DNA from 3 places in the Rhizobium sp. MHM7A genome. Region 3 is predicted to be linked to each of the others. Evidence: riboswitches for the same ligand, from Rfam matches in the RefSeq annotation. Region 3 holds a riboswitch; each other region holds the start of a gene.

Region 1 (5,210 bases), on a different contig from region 3:
GGCATCGATGGCAAGCGCGAAGGCCTCGGCAATGGTGGCGGGATCGCCTGCGCCGGCAACGGCTGTGTTGAGAAGAACGGCATCATAACCGTACTCCATGACGGTAGCGGCATGAGACGGCCGGCCGATGCCGGCATCGATGATCAGCGGCACATCCGGAAAATGCGCACGAAACGCCCGCAGCGCCATCGGGTTCAGCGGCCCCTGAGCGGAGCCGATCGGCGCACACCAGGGCATCAGGACACGGCAGCCGGCTTCCAGCAGCCTTTCGGCTACGACAAGGTCGTCGGTTGTATAGGGAAAGACCTGAAAGCCCTCGCCGGTGAGGATGCGGGCGGCCTCGACAAGGCCGAAGACGTCAGGCTGCAGCGTATCGTGATGACCGATCACTTCGAGCTTGATCCAGTCGGTGCGGAAGACCTCGCGCGCCATCTTCGCCGTCAGCACTGCCTCCTGCACGCTGTGGCATCCGGCCGTATTCGGCAGCACGCGCACGCCAAGCTCGCCGATCAGGTCGAAGAAGGTGCCGCCCGCTTTGCCGCCGACGGCTTCGCGGCGAAGCGACACGGTGACGATCTCGGTCTTCGAACGCCTCACCGCTTCTGCAAGGACAGCTGGAGACGGATAGCGGGCGGTGCCGAGCAGCAGCCGGGAACGGACTTCGATATCATAAAGTTTCAGCATCTCAGCCTCCTTGCATGGGTGAGAGAATTTCGATGCGGTCGCGTTCGCCGAGCCTGAAATCGGCGCGGTCCTCGCGGTGCACCAGCTCGCCGTTGACAGCGGTCGCCAGCCATCCGCCTTCGTAGTCCAGAGCCAGAAGAAGATCTGCGAGGGTCGTGGCCGCGACCTCCTGTTCCTCGCCATTGATGATGAAGGTCATGATGCCCTCCTTTCCGGTTGGTTGCCTTCTCCAAGAAGAAGCCGCGCCACCTCGCCGGCAATGGCCGGCGCCAGCAGAAAGCCGTGGCGGTAGAGGCCATTGACATGGAGGGTGCGCCCCTCCTGCGTCACACGCGGCAAATTGTCGGGGTAAGCTGGCCGCGCGCCCGCGCCGGTTTCGGTAACCCGTGCCTCGCCGAAGGCGGGATTGAGGGCATAGGCGGCATTCAGCAATTCCATCAACGAACGCGCGGTAATCGGGCCGGTGTCGTCACTTTCGATCATCGTCGCCCCGATCATGAAGCGATTGCCTTGGCGCGGCACGATATAGATCGGGTGGCGCGGATGCAGCAGACGGACGGGACGGGAGAGAGAGACCTCGCTCGTTTCGACGCAGAGCATCTCACCGCGAACGCCGCGCAATCCGGGCAGGCGGCCGATCTGGGCAGCCCCGGTGCAGTCGATGACGCGATCGTAATGGGCAAGGTCGGCATCGCCCGTGACCCCGAATGTGAGACGCATGCGGGCTTCCTCAAGTCCGGCGGCGAGCCCCGAGAGCGCCTGCCGCGGATCGAGATGCGCTTCCTGCCGAAAGAACAATGCCCTGCGGAAGCGGCCGGCGAGATCAGGTTCAAGGGCTGCGATCGCCTGCTCGTCCAGCCACTCCCATCCGCTTGTCCGGCGGCAAAAGCGGTCGAGTTCGCCGGCATCACGTCCGGCCGCCACGACAAGCGTCCCCCGGCGATTGACATGGCCGGGCAGCGCTGCCTCCCACCAATCGGCGGCAAGACGACCGAGCGCCAATACCGGCTCCTCCGCGCTTTCCCTTTCGCACCATGGAGCAAGCATACCGCCGGCAAAGCCGGAAGCGCCGGCGCCGACCCGGTCGGCTTGCTCAGCGACGCTGACCCGGAAGCCGTGCCGATAGAGCTGCCACGCAACGGTGAGGCCGGCAACGCCGGCCCCCTTGACGAGGATGCGCATCGTCATTCTCCGGAAGGCGTTTTCGCGGCCTCGGCGACCGGCATGTAGAGGTCGCCGCCGTCGCGATACCTGGCGGCCATGGCTTCCAGTCCTTCTTTCTGGGCTTCGGCACGAATGTCGTGGGAAATGCGCATGGAACAGAATTTCGGGCCGCACATCGAGCAGAAATGCGCCACCTTGTGCGCCTCCTTCGGCAAAGTCTCGTCATGAAAGGAACGCGCCGTTTCCGGATCGAGAGACAGGTTGAACTGGTCTTCCCAGCGGAATTCGAAGCGTGCCCGCGACAGCGCGTCGTCGCGGATGCGGGCGGCCGGATGCCCCTTGGCAAGATCGGCGGCATGAGCGGCGATCTTGTAGGTGATGACCCCGGTCTTGACGTCGCTGCGATCCGGCAGCCCCAGATGCTCCTTCGGCGTGACGTAGCAGAGCATGGCCGTGCCGAACCAGCCGATCATCGCGGCCCCGATGCCGGAGGTGATGTGATCATAGCCCGGCGCAATGTCGGTCGTCAGCGGTCCGAGCGTATAGAAGGGAGCCTCGCCGCAAACCTTGAGCTGCTTATCCATATTCTCTTTGATCTTGTGCATCGGCACGTGGCCGGGGCCCTCGATCATCACCTGGCAATCCCTGGCCCAGGCGATCTTGGTCAGTTCGCCGAGGGTTTCGAGCTCGGCAAATTGCGCTGCGTCATTGGCATCGGCGATCGAGCCAGGGCGAAGGCCGTCTCCAAGCGAGAAGGAGACGTCGTAAGCGCGGCAGATGTCGCAGATTTCCTCGAAATGCTCGTAGAGGAAGCTCTCCTTGTGGTGATGCAGACACCACTTGGCCATGATAGAGCCGCCGCGTGAGACGATGCCGGTGACACGATTGACGGTGAGCGGGATATAGGCAAGCCGCACGCCCGCATGAATGGTGAAATAATCGACGCCCTGCTCGGCCTGTTCGATCAGCGTATCGCGATAGACCTCCCAGCTGAGATCCTCGGCAATGCCGTTCACCTTTTCAAGCGCCTGATAGAGCGGCACCGTTCCGATCGGAACCGGCGAATTGCGAATGATCCATTCCCGGATATTGTGAATGTTGCGGCCGGTGGAAAGGTCCATCACCGTGTCGGCGCCCCAGCGGATCGCCCAGACCATCTTTTCCACCTCCTCCGCCATCGACGAGGTGACGGCCGAGTTGCCGATATTGGCATTGATCTTCACCAGGAAATTACGGCCGATGATCATCGGTTCGGACTCCGGGTGGTTGATGTTGGCCGGAATGATCGCCCGGCCAGCCGCGACTTCCCGCCGGACGAATTCGGGCGTGACGGAATCGGGAATATCAGCGCCAAAGCTCTCGCCGTCGCGGGTCAGCGCCTCCTTCGCGGCCTGCCGGCCGAGGTTTTCGCGGATCGCGATGAACTCCATTTCCGGCGTGACGATGCCGGCACGCGCATAGGCGAGCTGGGTGACGGCGCGGCCCGTCTTTGCCTTGAGCGGTGTGTTGCGAATGGGGAATTCCGGCGTCAGCCGCTCGCCTGCGGCAAAACCATTGTCTTCAGGCTTCACCAGCCGGCCTTCATAGGCTTCGACATCGCCACGCGCCTTGATCCAGTTTTCGCGCAAACGCGGCAGCCCGGCGTCGATCGAGACCGTATGTTGCGGGTCAGTATAGGGACCGGAGGAATCATAGACCGTGACCGGTGGTTCGCCCGAGGTCGGGTGAAGGCTGATTTCGCGCATAGGCACGCGAAGATCCGGATAGAGTGTTCCGGGCTTTACGACCTTGCTCGAGGCCGGAAGCGGGCCGGTGGTGACCACGGGAGTAAGCTTGGGTGCGGCAATATTCATGGGTGAGGCTCCAAGGTTTGACGTTTGGAGACCCAGTTCCAGTGTTGGAATGATGGAAAGACGCCTCAAGCGACAAAGCGAAATCCGCCCGACAGCCGCAGCGTCCGCACCGTCCCTACGCCAGTATGAACTGGATCAGGTTCAACGGGTCACTGCGCCACAATCGGCAAAGCCGTATTGTTCAGCAGAATCTCAGCCCCTTGCCGGGACACCCCTGGTGAATGCGCGGCATCAAAGACCGGAGCGGCCCCGATGTCAAGAAGGCCTCTCCTTATCCGTTCCGATGCAATGGTTTGAATTTGAGCACGATGGAAAAAGAAGGAGGCAGCCTGAAGGGAAATCCCTCTGATGTTTCATGAGCATAGCAGTGCGGGCCCCAGCCGCGCGCTCCGCTGCGGAGGCTGATGGAGGCCCCGTGCCAGGCAGGATTGGCACCCCGAGATCTCTGGTCTAGTGTTGAGTTCTCTGCGGGCATTCAGCAGCAGCCGGTACGTTGAACAAACGGGGTTCTCATGACCACGCATCGCTTCATTCCGACGATCTTCCATAATGTCATCGGTTCCCTGCCGGTGGCGCTCCGTATCGCGAGTGGCGATACCGTGGTCACGGAAACGCTCGACGCCATCGGCTATGACAAGGACGGCATCAGGCGGGCATCTGGTCCGAACCCGATGAACGGCCCAATTTTCGTGGAGGGTGCGGAGGCCGGTGATGCGCTGAAGGTAGATATCATCAGCATGACGCCGACCAGGGGCACTGGTTTTACCCGAAGCATCGTCGCGGCCAATGTTGTCGACCCTGAAACGGTTCGCGGCCTTCCGCCGCGCGATACCGCTCTCTGGACCATCGACCGCGAAGCATTGACCGTCCGGCTGTCGGAGCCGGTCGCGGGTCTCGAGAATTTCGTTCTGCCCCTCGCGCCGATGATCGGCTGTTTCGGGGTCGCGCCCGCCCTCGCCCAGGCGATATCGACCGCGACCAGTGGCGAATATGGCGGCAACATGGACTATCGCCTGTTCGGCCCCGGCACCACGGTTCGCTTCCCAATATCGGCGCCGGGCGCCCTGTTCTTTTTGGGCGACTGCCATGCCGTGCAGGGAGATGGCGAGATTGTCGGCACCGGCATCGAGACCAGTTTCGAGGTCACGGTGCGGCTGACGGTGGAAAAGAAGTCTGGGCTGGTCTGGCCGCGCGGAGAAACCGCTGAAGACATCTTCACGATCGGCAATGCCCGGCCCCTCGATCAGGCGCTTCAGCATGCGACGAGTGAAATGCTGAACTGGCTGGCGTCCGATTATGGTCTGGACAGGACGGCTGCAAGCCATCTGCTGGGCCAGGTAGTGCGTTACGATGTCGGCAACGTCTTCGATCCGGCCTATACGATGGCTTGCCGGGTCGCGAAGAAATGGCTGGCCGGCCGATCGTGACGACCGGTCCATGCTTCAGTCGTGCCGCGACAGAAAGCGGGAAACGGTCGCCATGCACAGCGGCCTTTCCTCGACATGCGGC
Region 2 (5,210 bases), on a different contig from region 3:
AAGAAGCGTGAGTGCTGCGGCTGCAAGAAGATATTTTTTCATGTTCTATTCCCCTTTTATACAGTGAGAGATGGCGCGCCGGTCAGGAGACAAGCGCGCTTGCAAACATGTCTTCGACTTCGGCGTGGGCGGCGCGATAATCGATCTTGAGATCGCCGAGGCGGGCCTTGCCGGCGGCGATGCGCTTGAGGGCGGCATCCGTCAGCGGGCGGGCCGCCTTGGCGGCGGCTTCGCTTTCCCTGACGTCACCATGGCTGTGGAGGGCGATGTCGAAGCCGGCATCGAGCACTTGGGCGACCCGCTCCGGCAGCGTGCCGGCAAGCGACTCCATGAAGATGCAGTCGGAGATCAGCACGCCCTCGTAACCCATGTCCTTGCGGATGACGTCGTGCATAACAGGCGAGATCGACGCCGGCAGCTCCGCGTCATAAGCCGAATAGACGACATGAGCGACCATCGCCCAGGGCGTATCCTTCAGCGCGACGAATGGTTTGAAATCGGTGGCGATGAGGGTCTCACGGCTGGCATCGACGACCGGGCGCTCCTTGTGGGAATCGAGCGTCGCGCGGCCGTGGCCGGGAATGTGCTTCATCACCGGCATGTTGCCGGTCTCGAGCAGACCGTCGACAACCTCGCGGCCGAGGGCAGCGATGAAGTCGGGATCAGGGCCGAACGAGCGGGCGCCGATCACCGTGCTCGTCGTCTCGAAGACGAGGTCGAGAACGGGCGAGCAGCCGCTGGAAAGGCCAAGTTCCGTCATCATCGCGCCTATGGCCTGGGAGGAAAGGCGCAGTGCTCTTTTGCCGAGATCGAAATCGCGGCGGGCAAGCTCGGCGAATTGGCCGAAGCTGCGGAAGAGCGGCCAGGGGCCGGCATCGAGATGCTGGACGCGGCCGCCTTCCTGGTCGGTGAAAACGGGCGCATCGTCGCGGCCGACGGCTTCGCGGAAGCGGTCGATGAGCCGCTTCGTCTGCTCCGGCTCGCGCTGATTGCGCCGCCCGACGAAAAGGCCGAGCGGATTGGTCTCGCGAAAGAGCGCGAATTCCTCATCCGAAATCGTGGGGTTCGGGAGGCCGACGAAAAGGGCGAGCGGGGTCGGGGACAATTCAGTAACTCCGGTATCAGATGGTCATCTCGGCGCGCTTCTCAGCATGCCTTCATAAATGCCTTTGTCGGGGGCAGGGATGGCGATCGCGCCTGCGGCGCTGGCGTAGAAATCGACCGGACCGGCATCACCGATGAAGGCATAGGCATGGCCGAGCGCCTTCATGGTCTGGAGGCACGCGGAAAACAGCGCGATGCCGATGTCCTTGCCGCGTGCTCCTGGATCGACGCCGGTCGGGCCGAAAAAGCCGCGTGCAGTCGTGTCGTAGCAGGCAAAGCCGAGCAGCTTGCCACCTTCCACGGCGATCATACAGGCGACGGGCTGGCGGGAAAAAGCGACGGAAACCTCGCTTGCCCAGTTCTCGCTGAATTGTTCGCGAACCCAGTTGACCACGAGGTGCAGTTCCGGAGGAAGAGCCGGACGGATGGAGGCGCCGACGACGTCGGCCCGTTCTTTCAGTTCGGCGAGCCTGTTGGAATATAAGCTCACAAGCAGGTCTGGCACCTGTTCTCTCCTCCAGATGTTCCGCTATTGCGGAATATATCCCCTTTTAATGTCATAGACTTGGCCATCTCAGAAGGCTTGTCAACAGGGATTTTCAGATGGGACGCGACTGTTCTCGTTGCGCCTTCAATGTGGGTATGGGTCCAATGCAAAACGGCCCGGAAGAAGCCGGGCCGTTTTACATTTGCATCTGTTTGCCGATGCCAGCGCTTATTCGGTGTGTTTCCACAGCGCGTGGAAATGCTGCACCGGACCGTGGCCAGAGCCGACGCTGAGCTTTCCCGCGGCTGCGACCGCGCCGGCGAGATAATCCTTGGCGATGGCAACGGCCTCGGAAGCCGAGGCGCCGTTGGCAAGTTCGGCGGCCAGCGCACTGGAGAGCGTGCAGCCGGTGCCGTGGGTATTCTTGGTCGGCACGCGTCGGGCCTCGAACCAGTGCAGGCCGCCGGCTGTGGCAAGCACGTCGGGGCTCTCGTCACTGTCGAGATGGCCGCCCTTGACCAGCACGGCGGTCGGACCGAGGGTACGCAGCTGTTCGGCCTGGGCAGCCATCTCGGCCCGATTTGTTGCGACCTGCTGGTGCAGAAGTGCAGCGGCCTCCGGCAGGTTCGGGGTAAGAAGCGTGGCAAGCGGCAGCAGCCGCCGGGTCAGCACGTCGACCGCGTCAGGCTCAAGCAGGGCGGCGCCGCCCTTGGCGATCATCACCGGGTCGAGCACGACGGGGATGCCACGTCGATTGGTGAGCGCTGTGGCGACGGCCTCGGCAATGCCGGCATTGGCGATCATGCCGATCTTGACGGCGTCGACGCGCACATCGGCAAAGACGGCATCGATCTGGTCGGCGACGAATTGCGGCGGCACCAGATGCACGCCGCTCACCCCTTGCGTGTTCTGCGCCGTCAGCGCGGTCAGCACCGCCATGCCGTAGACGCCGCGGGCGGAAAAGGCCTTGAGATCGGCCTGGATGCCGGCGCCGCCGGATGGATCGGAGCCGGCGATGGAGAGAACGTTGCGGATCATGGGCGGACCTTTCGGATTTCTGCGGCGATGCGGCGGGTGGCGGCCTCGGGGTCTGCAGTGCCGCAGATGGCGGAGACGACGGCAAGCCCTCTGGCGCCGGCTGTGAACACCTCCGCCACATGCTCCGCCTTGAGGCCGCCGATGGCGACCGACGGCACCGGCGAGGCCTTCACCAGCCTTGCAAGACCGTCAAAGCCGATTGGCTGTTTGTGGTCGGCCTTGGTCGGGGTCGCAAAGACCGGTCCGACGCCGGTATAATCAACGAGACCGGGATCGACGGCGCTAGCAAGCGGCGCTGTCTCGACCGAGAGGCCGAGGATCATGTCGGGACCGATCATTGTCCGTGCCGTGCGCGCATCCATGTCCTCCTGGCCGATATGCAGGCCGTCGGCACCTATGGCGACCGCTGCCTCGACATCGTCATTGACGATAAGCAGCGCGCCGGTTCCCGCAAGCGCTTGTTTCAAGGCTCGGCCGGTCTCGATCATTCTGGGCGTGCCCGCATGTTTGTCGCGCAGCTGCACCATCGTCGCGCCGCCGGCAACGGCAAGGCGCGCGGTCTCGATCATGCCGATCGCGGCGCAGAGATCGGAATCGAGAACGAGATAGAGCGAAAGGTCGAAGCGCTTCATGCGACCGATACCCTTGCCCTGGCATCGAGCGTTTCGGCGTCGATCGCAGCCAGCGCATCGAGGAAGCGCCAGGAGAAGGAGCCCGGGCCGGCGGCACCCAGCGCCGCATCTTCGCCGGCAACGGCGAAGGTCGCAAGCGCGGCGACAGTCGCGCCGAAGATATCCTCGGGCGCGGTCGCGGCAAAGGCGCCGACGAGGCAGGTAAGCGAGCAACCGAGCGCGGTGACCTGCGGCATCAGGGCCGACCCACCCTGAATGCGCACGGCCCTTTCACCATCGGTGACGAAATCGACCGCACCGGTGACGGCAACGACGGCTTGCTGCCGCTCCGCCAGCCGCCGTGCCGAATCCTCCGCCTGTTCGACCGGGTCGCGGCTGTCGACGCCCTGGCCGCGGCTCTCTCCGCCAGCAAGCGCGATGATCTCGGACGCGTTGCCGCGGATGATCGTCGGCTCGAGCGCCAGGAGATCGGCGACCGCTGCGCGGCGGAAGGCCGTCGCGTAATGCGCGACCGGATCGAGCACCCAGGGTTTGCCGGCTGCGTTGGCGGCCTTCGCCGCCGTCTGCATGCCGTCGATCCATTGCGTCGAAAGCGTGCCGATGTTGATGGTCAATGCATTCGCGATGCCGGCGAATTCACCGGCTTCTTCAGCGGCATGTACCATGGCGGGCGAGGCACCCGACGCAAGCAGGACATTGGCCGCGACGTTCATGGCGACATAATTGGTGATGCACTGGACGAGCGGCGGCTTTTCGCGCATCGCCTTCAGCATGGCTCCCGACGTGATCTTGCTCTGCATGGTGCCCCTTTCAGGCGGGGCGGCCGCGGGGCGCGCCTCTCACGGCGGGGCCCCGAGCGACTCCCTCCGCCGGCATTATCCGGTTCAGGTTCGAAGGGTTCTTCTCAGCCCGTCTGTCGACGAACGCCCCTGTCTCTCAATCGTGCTCTTTTCGCAGAGAAGGGCGCGGCTGTCACTCAGAAATGACAATTCGGGTATAGTGGCTACCTTTGGGCGTGGATGTTACTGCGGTGCTTCGGAGCGCAATCCTGACGAAATCCCCCTAACTCAAATCATGAAGACCCGTCGTGATCGCGGCCGCGATCGAAAACTCCGCAAACCGCACCGTCAGCCCCCTGCGCTCCGGCGTGCAGGCTGTCGGCCCCACCTCGTAACGGTCTGCAGCCGGGAAGGGCGCTAACCGCAGCAACGCCCAGAAGCGCCCATTGCGTGAAGCCTGGATTCGCATCGCTCCGTTTGCGACGGTGACGCGGATGTGGAAATCCTCCAGTTCCTTGAAGGGCTGCGATACCGACCAGTCGGATCTGCCGTCGGTAACGACGGTGCTGAGGAAGGCTTCGCCGTCGGTGAATTCGACGCCTGTCTTCAACCAGCGGCTCTCGTCGAGGCGCACCATCAGGCCGGCCTGGTCGTAGAGGGTGCGGAACTCGCCCTGGACGCGGATCTGTGCGGTGAAGCTGTCGCCGGTGGGAAAGGCGAGGAAGTGGCCGGTGTCGCGGGTGAAGCCGTAATAGGTCTCGCGCCAGAAATCGGTCTTTTCGTCCGTTGTGATCGTCAGGCCGGTTTCGTCGGCGTGCCAGCTGGCCGGTTCGTTCAGCCATTGTCCCTGGTTGAAGTCGATGCTCATTCGATCCTCCCTTTGTTGAAGTCCTGACGCTGCCGATTCTCCATGTTCGTATCATGCGCGACCTTCGCGCAGGCAGCCAGTCTCGGCCGGCGATGTTGTGCTCTCTCAGGCATTTCAGCCTCCGCCGCAGACATAATCCGCGGCTTCGGCTTGACACGATAGTTCCAGCTTCTATTCTGTTACAAAAAGATGAATTACATAATTGTGGAACGAAATCGGGAGCTCTTACATGAAAACGCTTGTCGCATTCCTTCTCGGCACCGCGCTCGTCGCCCTGCCTTCGACCCTCTCTGCCCAGGAAA
Region 3 (5,210 bases):
GTGAAATCGGCGTGCAACAGCAGCGCCCGCCTTTCCGATTCAGCCGTCAGCAGAAAATCCGGCAGGTCCCGTTCGGGTTTGCGACCGGTATGGACGATCACTTTCGCGCCGCAGTCCAGAAACTGCCGCGCCACTTCGAGGCCGATGCCCCGCCCGGCGCCGGTCACGACGACATTGCGATTTTCGAATAGTCTCGGATGGAACACGAAGCCGTCCTCCTCGCGGACAATGCCGCCTGTTGCGCCATTCGCCCTTAACATATGAGCGCGCCCGCCGAAAGAAAGGCAGGCATCATCTTTCCGCGAGAGGCTAGGGCTCTCCCCTGAAAGCTCATACTTCGTTTTCGGCCTCCAGCAGCCGCGCGCCCGGCCCTTCCTCGCCGAGTCGATCGAAGGGATTGCGCAAAGGGCAGCTTTCGATCGACAGGCAGCCGCAGCCGATGCAGCCGGTCAGGCGGTCTCGCAGCAGGCTGAGCTGCCTGATTCGCGCATCGAGTTCATTCTTCCAGCGCGCCGACAGCGTCTGCCAGTCGGCGACTGTCGGCGTGCGTCCCTGCGGCAGGGAGGCAAATGCCGTCTGGATTTCCGAAAGCGGAATGCCGACACGTTGCGCCACCTTGATGATGCCGAGCCGGCGAAGCACATCGCGTCCGTAGCGCCGCTGGTTGCCGCGCGTGCGGATACTCGAGATCAGCCCCTTGGCCTCATAGAAATGCAGCGCCGATACGGCAAGACCACTGCGTTGCGCCACTTCTCCGACCGTCAGAAGCCTTCCGAGCGGCGTTGCAGAAACCGTATTCATTCCTATTGACCTCAACATTGGTTGAGGTTTTATAACCCCTCCTCCCTCGGCCGTGAAGCCGCGGCGCAGGAAAGAGCGACGGTGAGACCGTCGATCGATACAGGTGAAATGACGACATCGACGCTTGCCGCCATACCGATCACCCCTGCCGAATAGCCGCCTGAGAGGTGAGCGCTCGGTTCCGTTCCCGGCAGGTACGGAACCTCGGAAAACACCCGGACAGGACCTCCGTCCGGGTGTTTTTTATCTGCGGTCCCATCCGGCCAGACGGACTGCTTTGCAATTTTGCGGTTGCGGCAGGAAGACCCGAATGATAGTTTTCGCTGCAATAACAGGGGAGCTCCGTGTCGCCGGGGCTGAGATGCGAGGTGCAAGTCTCCGGACCCTTCTAAGCTGATCTGGGTAATGCCAGCGGAGCGAGGTCCAAATGTTTTCCGGCGCGCAAGTGTCACTTTACCCCACGTCCGGCAGTTCCGCCTGCATCATTATCGCTACCGTCATGGCAATCGCCCTCAAGCGGGTGCGGCCGCGCATCGAGACCGATGCCGTCGACAAGTTGCCACGAACGGCCCGACGAAAGCCTGAAATCGAACGCCGATGACATCGCCACGACCATCGGATTCGCGTCTTGCGACGCTCCGCCTCGCCATCTATCGCGCGATGCCCGCCTTGCTCGCAGGCTTTGCCTTTCTCGCGGCATGGGAACTTTACGTCGATCTTTCCGGCATAAAACCTTCCATCCTGCCGGCACCTTCGCGCATCCTTATCCAGGGCTGGCTGAACCGAGAGGCACTGATATCAAACACTTGGCCGACGCTCGGTGCCACGCTCGGCGGTTTCGCGCTGTCACTCGCCTTCGCCTTCGTCTCTTCCATCCTGATGGACTTCATGCCCTTCATGCGCCGCGCATTGCTGCCGATCTTCATCGCCAGCCAGACCTTGCCGCTGGTGGCGATCGCACCTCTTGTCGTTCTGTGGTTCGGTTTCGGCCTCTTGCCGAAAATATTGCTGGTGGCGCTCGTCACCTTCTTCCCGCTGCTCGTCGCTCTGCTTCAGGGCTATGAGGCGACCGACCGTGACATTGCCGAGCTCTTGAACTCGATGAAAGCGAGCCGCTGGCGCATTTTCCGCCTGGCGCGGCTTCCCTCCTCGCTGCCCTATTTCTTCGCCGGCCTCAGGATCTCGATCACCTATGCCGTCGTCGGCGCAATTTTCGCCGAATATGCCGGTGCCGCGCGCGGCCTCGGCATCTATATCCTCAACGCCAAGAACAATTTCCGTCCCGATCTGGTGCTTGCCGCCGTTATCGTCAGCGCTCTGTTGACGCTCTGCCTCTTCGCGCTGACGTTGTTGATCCAGCGTTTCGTCATGCCCTGGCAGCCATCCCAGGAACGACGCCGATGACCGGTCAGATGCTTGAACTGCGCAACATCTCGAAATCCTTCGACGGCATGAAGGTTTTGGGCGACATTTCGCTGGCTGTCGCAAACGGCGAGTTCGTCTCGATCGTCGGCCCATCCGGTTCCGGAAAATCGACCGTTCTGAGACTGCTGACGCAGGCGCTGCGGCCCGATTCCGGCAACATGTTTTTCAATGGTGCGGCATTGGAAGAGACGCCACATTCCTTTGCCTTCATGCCGCAACGCGATGCGCTGATGCCCTGGCGCCGGATCATCGACAATGCCGCCCTCGGGCTGGAAGTGAAGGGCATGAGCCGGCGGGCCGCCCGCGCCGCTGTTGCGCCGCTCTTCGATCGGTTCGGCCTCGCCGGCTTCGAACATCACTACCCCGCCTCCCTTTCCGGCGGCATGCGCCAGCGTGCTGCGCTGCTGCGCACCGTCATCCAGAAACAGGACATGCTTCTGCTCGACGAGCCCTTCGGCGCGCTCGATGCGCTGACCCGCACGCAGATCCAGGAGTGGCTGCAAGGCATGTGGACCGAACATCGCTGGACGGCGCTGCTGATCACCCACGATGTCCGTGAGGCCGTTTTTCTCTCCGATCGGATCTACGTGCTGTCTGCCCGTCCGGCGCGCGTCATCCGCGAATTCCGCGTTCCCCTGCCCCGCCCGAGAAGCATCGCCGACCTCGGCTCGCCGGCGGCCCAGGCGATAGAGACCGAAATCCTGCAAACCCTGCTTCATCCGCTAGAACAGGATGATTTTAGGCCGTCGGCCTAAAATCTGAATCCTGTTCTGATTTAAAGAGTTAGAGCCTGATGTCGTCCGAAAACCGATCACAATTTTCGGCATCATCTCTAGAGACCTGAGGAGGTCACCATGCTGCTGCTCACCCGTCGACAGACGATTCTCGCCGCTATCGCAACAAGCCTCGCCGGCCGCGCCGCCTTTGCTCAATCGGCGCCGGCAAAGGTTCGCATCGCGCTCGACTGGACGCCCAACACGAACCATATCGGCATTTACGTCGCCAAGGAGAAGGGCTTTTATGCGGCCGCCGGCCTCGATGTCGAGATTCTACCCTTTACCGACACCAGCGCCGGCACGCTGGTGTCGAACGGAGTTGCCGACTTCGGCATCAGCAGCGAGATCGAGGCCCTAACGCAGCGTGCCGGCGGCGGTGACGTGAAGATGGTCTACGGCGTCGTCCAGACGGAAACCGCACGCCTGATCTTCAAGGGCGGGCGCGACGACATCAAGAGGCCTCGAGATCTCGACGGCAAGACCTATGGCGGCTTCGGTGGCACCTGGGAGAGCGCGTTGGTCTCGGCGATGATCCGCAATGACGGCGGCAAGGGGGACGTCAAGACCGTCACCCTCGGCACCTCCGCCTATGAGGCGCTGGACAATGGCTCGATTGACTTCACGCTGGAGATCTACACCTGGGAAGGCATCGCCGCCGAACTGGAAAACCGGAAGATCGGCCGCTTCCACTATTCTGATTATGGCATTCCAGACGAGCAGACGACGGTCATCGTTTCCAGCGACGCCTATCTCTCGGCAAGTCGAGAACACGCCCGCGCCTTCATCCAGGCGACGCGTCAAGGCTATGTCTACTCCATCGACCATCCCGACGAAGCCTGCGACTTGCTGATTGCCGGAAGTAACGGTGCTCTGATGAACACGGAACTGGTAAGAGCATCTCAGAAGGCGTTGATCGAAGGCCATTTCCTGAGATCCGAGGCCGGTGTGATCGGCACGCTTGACCCGGCAAAGGCCGAGGCCATCGGCGGCTTCCTGGTCGAGAACGGCATCCTGGTCGATGCGAATGGCACCGTTCTCAAGGAAAAGCCGGACTTTTCCGCCTATTATACCAACGAACTCCTCGGCTGATCCCGCTCCGGTCTTGCCGACGCGGCCTTCCGCGGCAATGCTTTGAGCTTGAACGGTTTGAGCCGAATCGGGCAGGGCGGGGAACGAAATGCGATCACAGGACAGGCTGGCCGGAGCCGACTTTCTGCGCGCGATGGCCTGCTTGTTGGTGCTTGCTCATCATCTCGCGCTCCGGCTGGATATGCGCAGAATTCCGGACGAACTGGCGACGACGGCAAATGTCCTCCGCTTCGGCAATTTCGGCGTCGCGATCTTCTTCGTGCTCAGCGGCTTTCTGCTTGCCCGCCCCTTCTGGCGCGCGCTCGACGCCGGCGGCGCCATGCCGAGCCTCAGGCACTACGCCATCCGCAGGTCGGCGCGCATCGCTCCGGGCTTCTGGGTCGCGGCCAGCGTCGGCTTCGTTCTCGGCCTGACCCTGCTTGCCCTGCCGGTGACGCCGGAGCTCGTCGTCCGCTACGTCTCCGGACTGCTGTTCATGAGCCAGTGGCATTGGCGCACGCTCTTTCCTGTCGAAGCTAATGGGCCGCTCTGGTCCATTCCCTTCGAAGCGACCAGCTACGTGCTCCTGCCGGCCTGCTTTCTCCTGCTGTTTCGCTGGCCCCCGCTGCGGCAGCGCCCGTTCCTCGCCCGCTTCGCCTGGCTCTGCGTCATTGTCGTCGTACTCCTTGTCCATTTGGCGATTCTGAGCCTTTTTGCGCTCGACGATATCGGCCGCGGCTGGGCATATGGCCTGCAGGGTGGGGCGAAGGAATGGATGCCCAAGTATAATCCGATCGGCTTCTTCGCCGTTTTCGCGCTCGGCGCCCTTGCCGCCGGCATCGAAATCATGTTGCCCGCAAGGCGCTCCTCCTGGTTCGATGCAATGGCACTCCTGGCCCTTGCGACTGCCGGTTTCCGCCTCCTGATATCGCCTGGCGGCTCGGCCGAAGGTTATGGCTGGCTTGACATCCCTTACGGATTTCCCGTCTTTCCGCTGGCAGTCGCAACGGCGCTCGTTTCGCTCAGCCATTCCCAATACCTTGGCAGGCTGCTCGACAACGCTCCCGTCCGCTACATCGCCAAGATCTCCTTCGGCATTTATATCTGGCAGGAGATTATCCTCACATTGATTCAGAGACT

What was found. Region 3 has a riboswitch for thiamine pyrophosphate ahead of FFR93_RS33280 (ABC transporter permease). Riboswitches for the same ligand answer to the same signal wherever they lie in the genome.
Region 1: linked by a shared signal. The riboswitch ahead of thiC (phosphomethylpyrimidine synthase ThiC) and the one ahead of FFR93_RS33280 (ABC transporter permease) in region 3 are both predicted to bind thiamine pyrophosphate.
Region 2: linked by a shared signal. The riboswitch ahead of thiM (hydroxyethylthiazole kinase) and the one ahead of FFR93_RS33280 (ABC transporter permease) in region 3 are both predicted to bind thiamine pyrophosphate.

Annotation. Positions count from the first base shown of each region.
Region 1 is NZ_VCHT01000012.1:34,981-40,190, forward strand. It holds gene FFR93_RS29640 (thiazole synthase) at 1-684, opposite strand, end outside; gene thiS (sulfur carrier protein ThiS) at 686-883, opposite strand; gene thiO (glycine oxidase ThiO) at 880-1,866, opposite strand; gene thiC (phosphomethylpyrimidine synthase ThiC) at 1,869-3,701, opposite strand; TPP riboswitch at 3,796-3,927, opposite strand; gene FFR93_RS29660 (acetamidase/formamidase family protein) at 4,214-5,128, shown strand; gene FFR93_RS29665 (proline iminopeptidase-family hydrolase) at 5,144-5,210, opposite strand, start outside.
Region 2 is NZ_VCHT01000011.1:86,561-91,770, reverse strand. It holds gene FFR93_RS28615 (ABC transporter substrate-binding protein) at 1-42, opposite strand, end outside; gene FFR93_RS28610 (glycoside hydrolase family 3 N-terminal domain-containing protein) at 83-1,105, opposite strand; gene FFR93_RS28605 (GNAT family N-acetyltransferase) at 1,130-1,609, opposite strand; gene thiD (bifunctional hydroxymethylpyrimidine kinase/phosphomethylpyrimidine kinase) at 1,820-2,629, opposite strand; gene thiE (thiamine phosphate synthase) at 2,626-3,261, opposite strand; gene thiM (hydroxyethylthiazole kinase) at 3,258-4,061, opposite strand; TPP riboswitch at 4,106-4,202, opposite strand; gene FFR93_RS28585 (DUF1349 domain-containing protein) at 4,324-4,908, opposite strand; gene FFR93_RS28580 (ABC transporter substrate-binding protein) at 5,138-5,210, shown strand, end outside.
Region 3 is NZ_VCHT01000016.1:24,771-29,980, forward strand. It holds gene FFR93_RS33265 (SDR family oxidoreductase) at 1-206, opposite strand, end outside; gene soxR (redox-sensitive transcriptional activator SoxR) at 331-801, opposite strand; gene FFR93_RS33275 (hypothetical protein) at 831-1,016, opposite strand; TPP riboswitch at 1,125-1,238, shown strand; gene FFR93_RS33280 (ABC transporter permease) at 1,399-2,205, shown strand; partial or broken gene FFR93_RS33285 (ABC transporter ATP-binding protein) at 2,202-3,013, shown strand; gene FFR93_RS33290 (ABC transporter substrate-binding protein) at 3,081-4,091, shown strand; gene FFR93_RS33295 (acyltransferase) at 4,180-5,210, shown strand, end outside.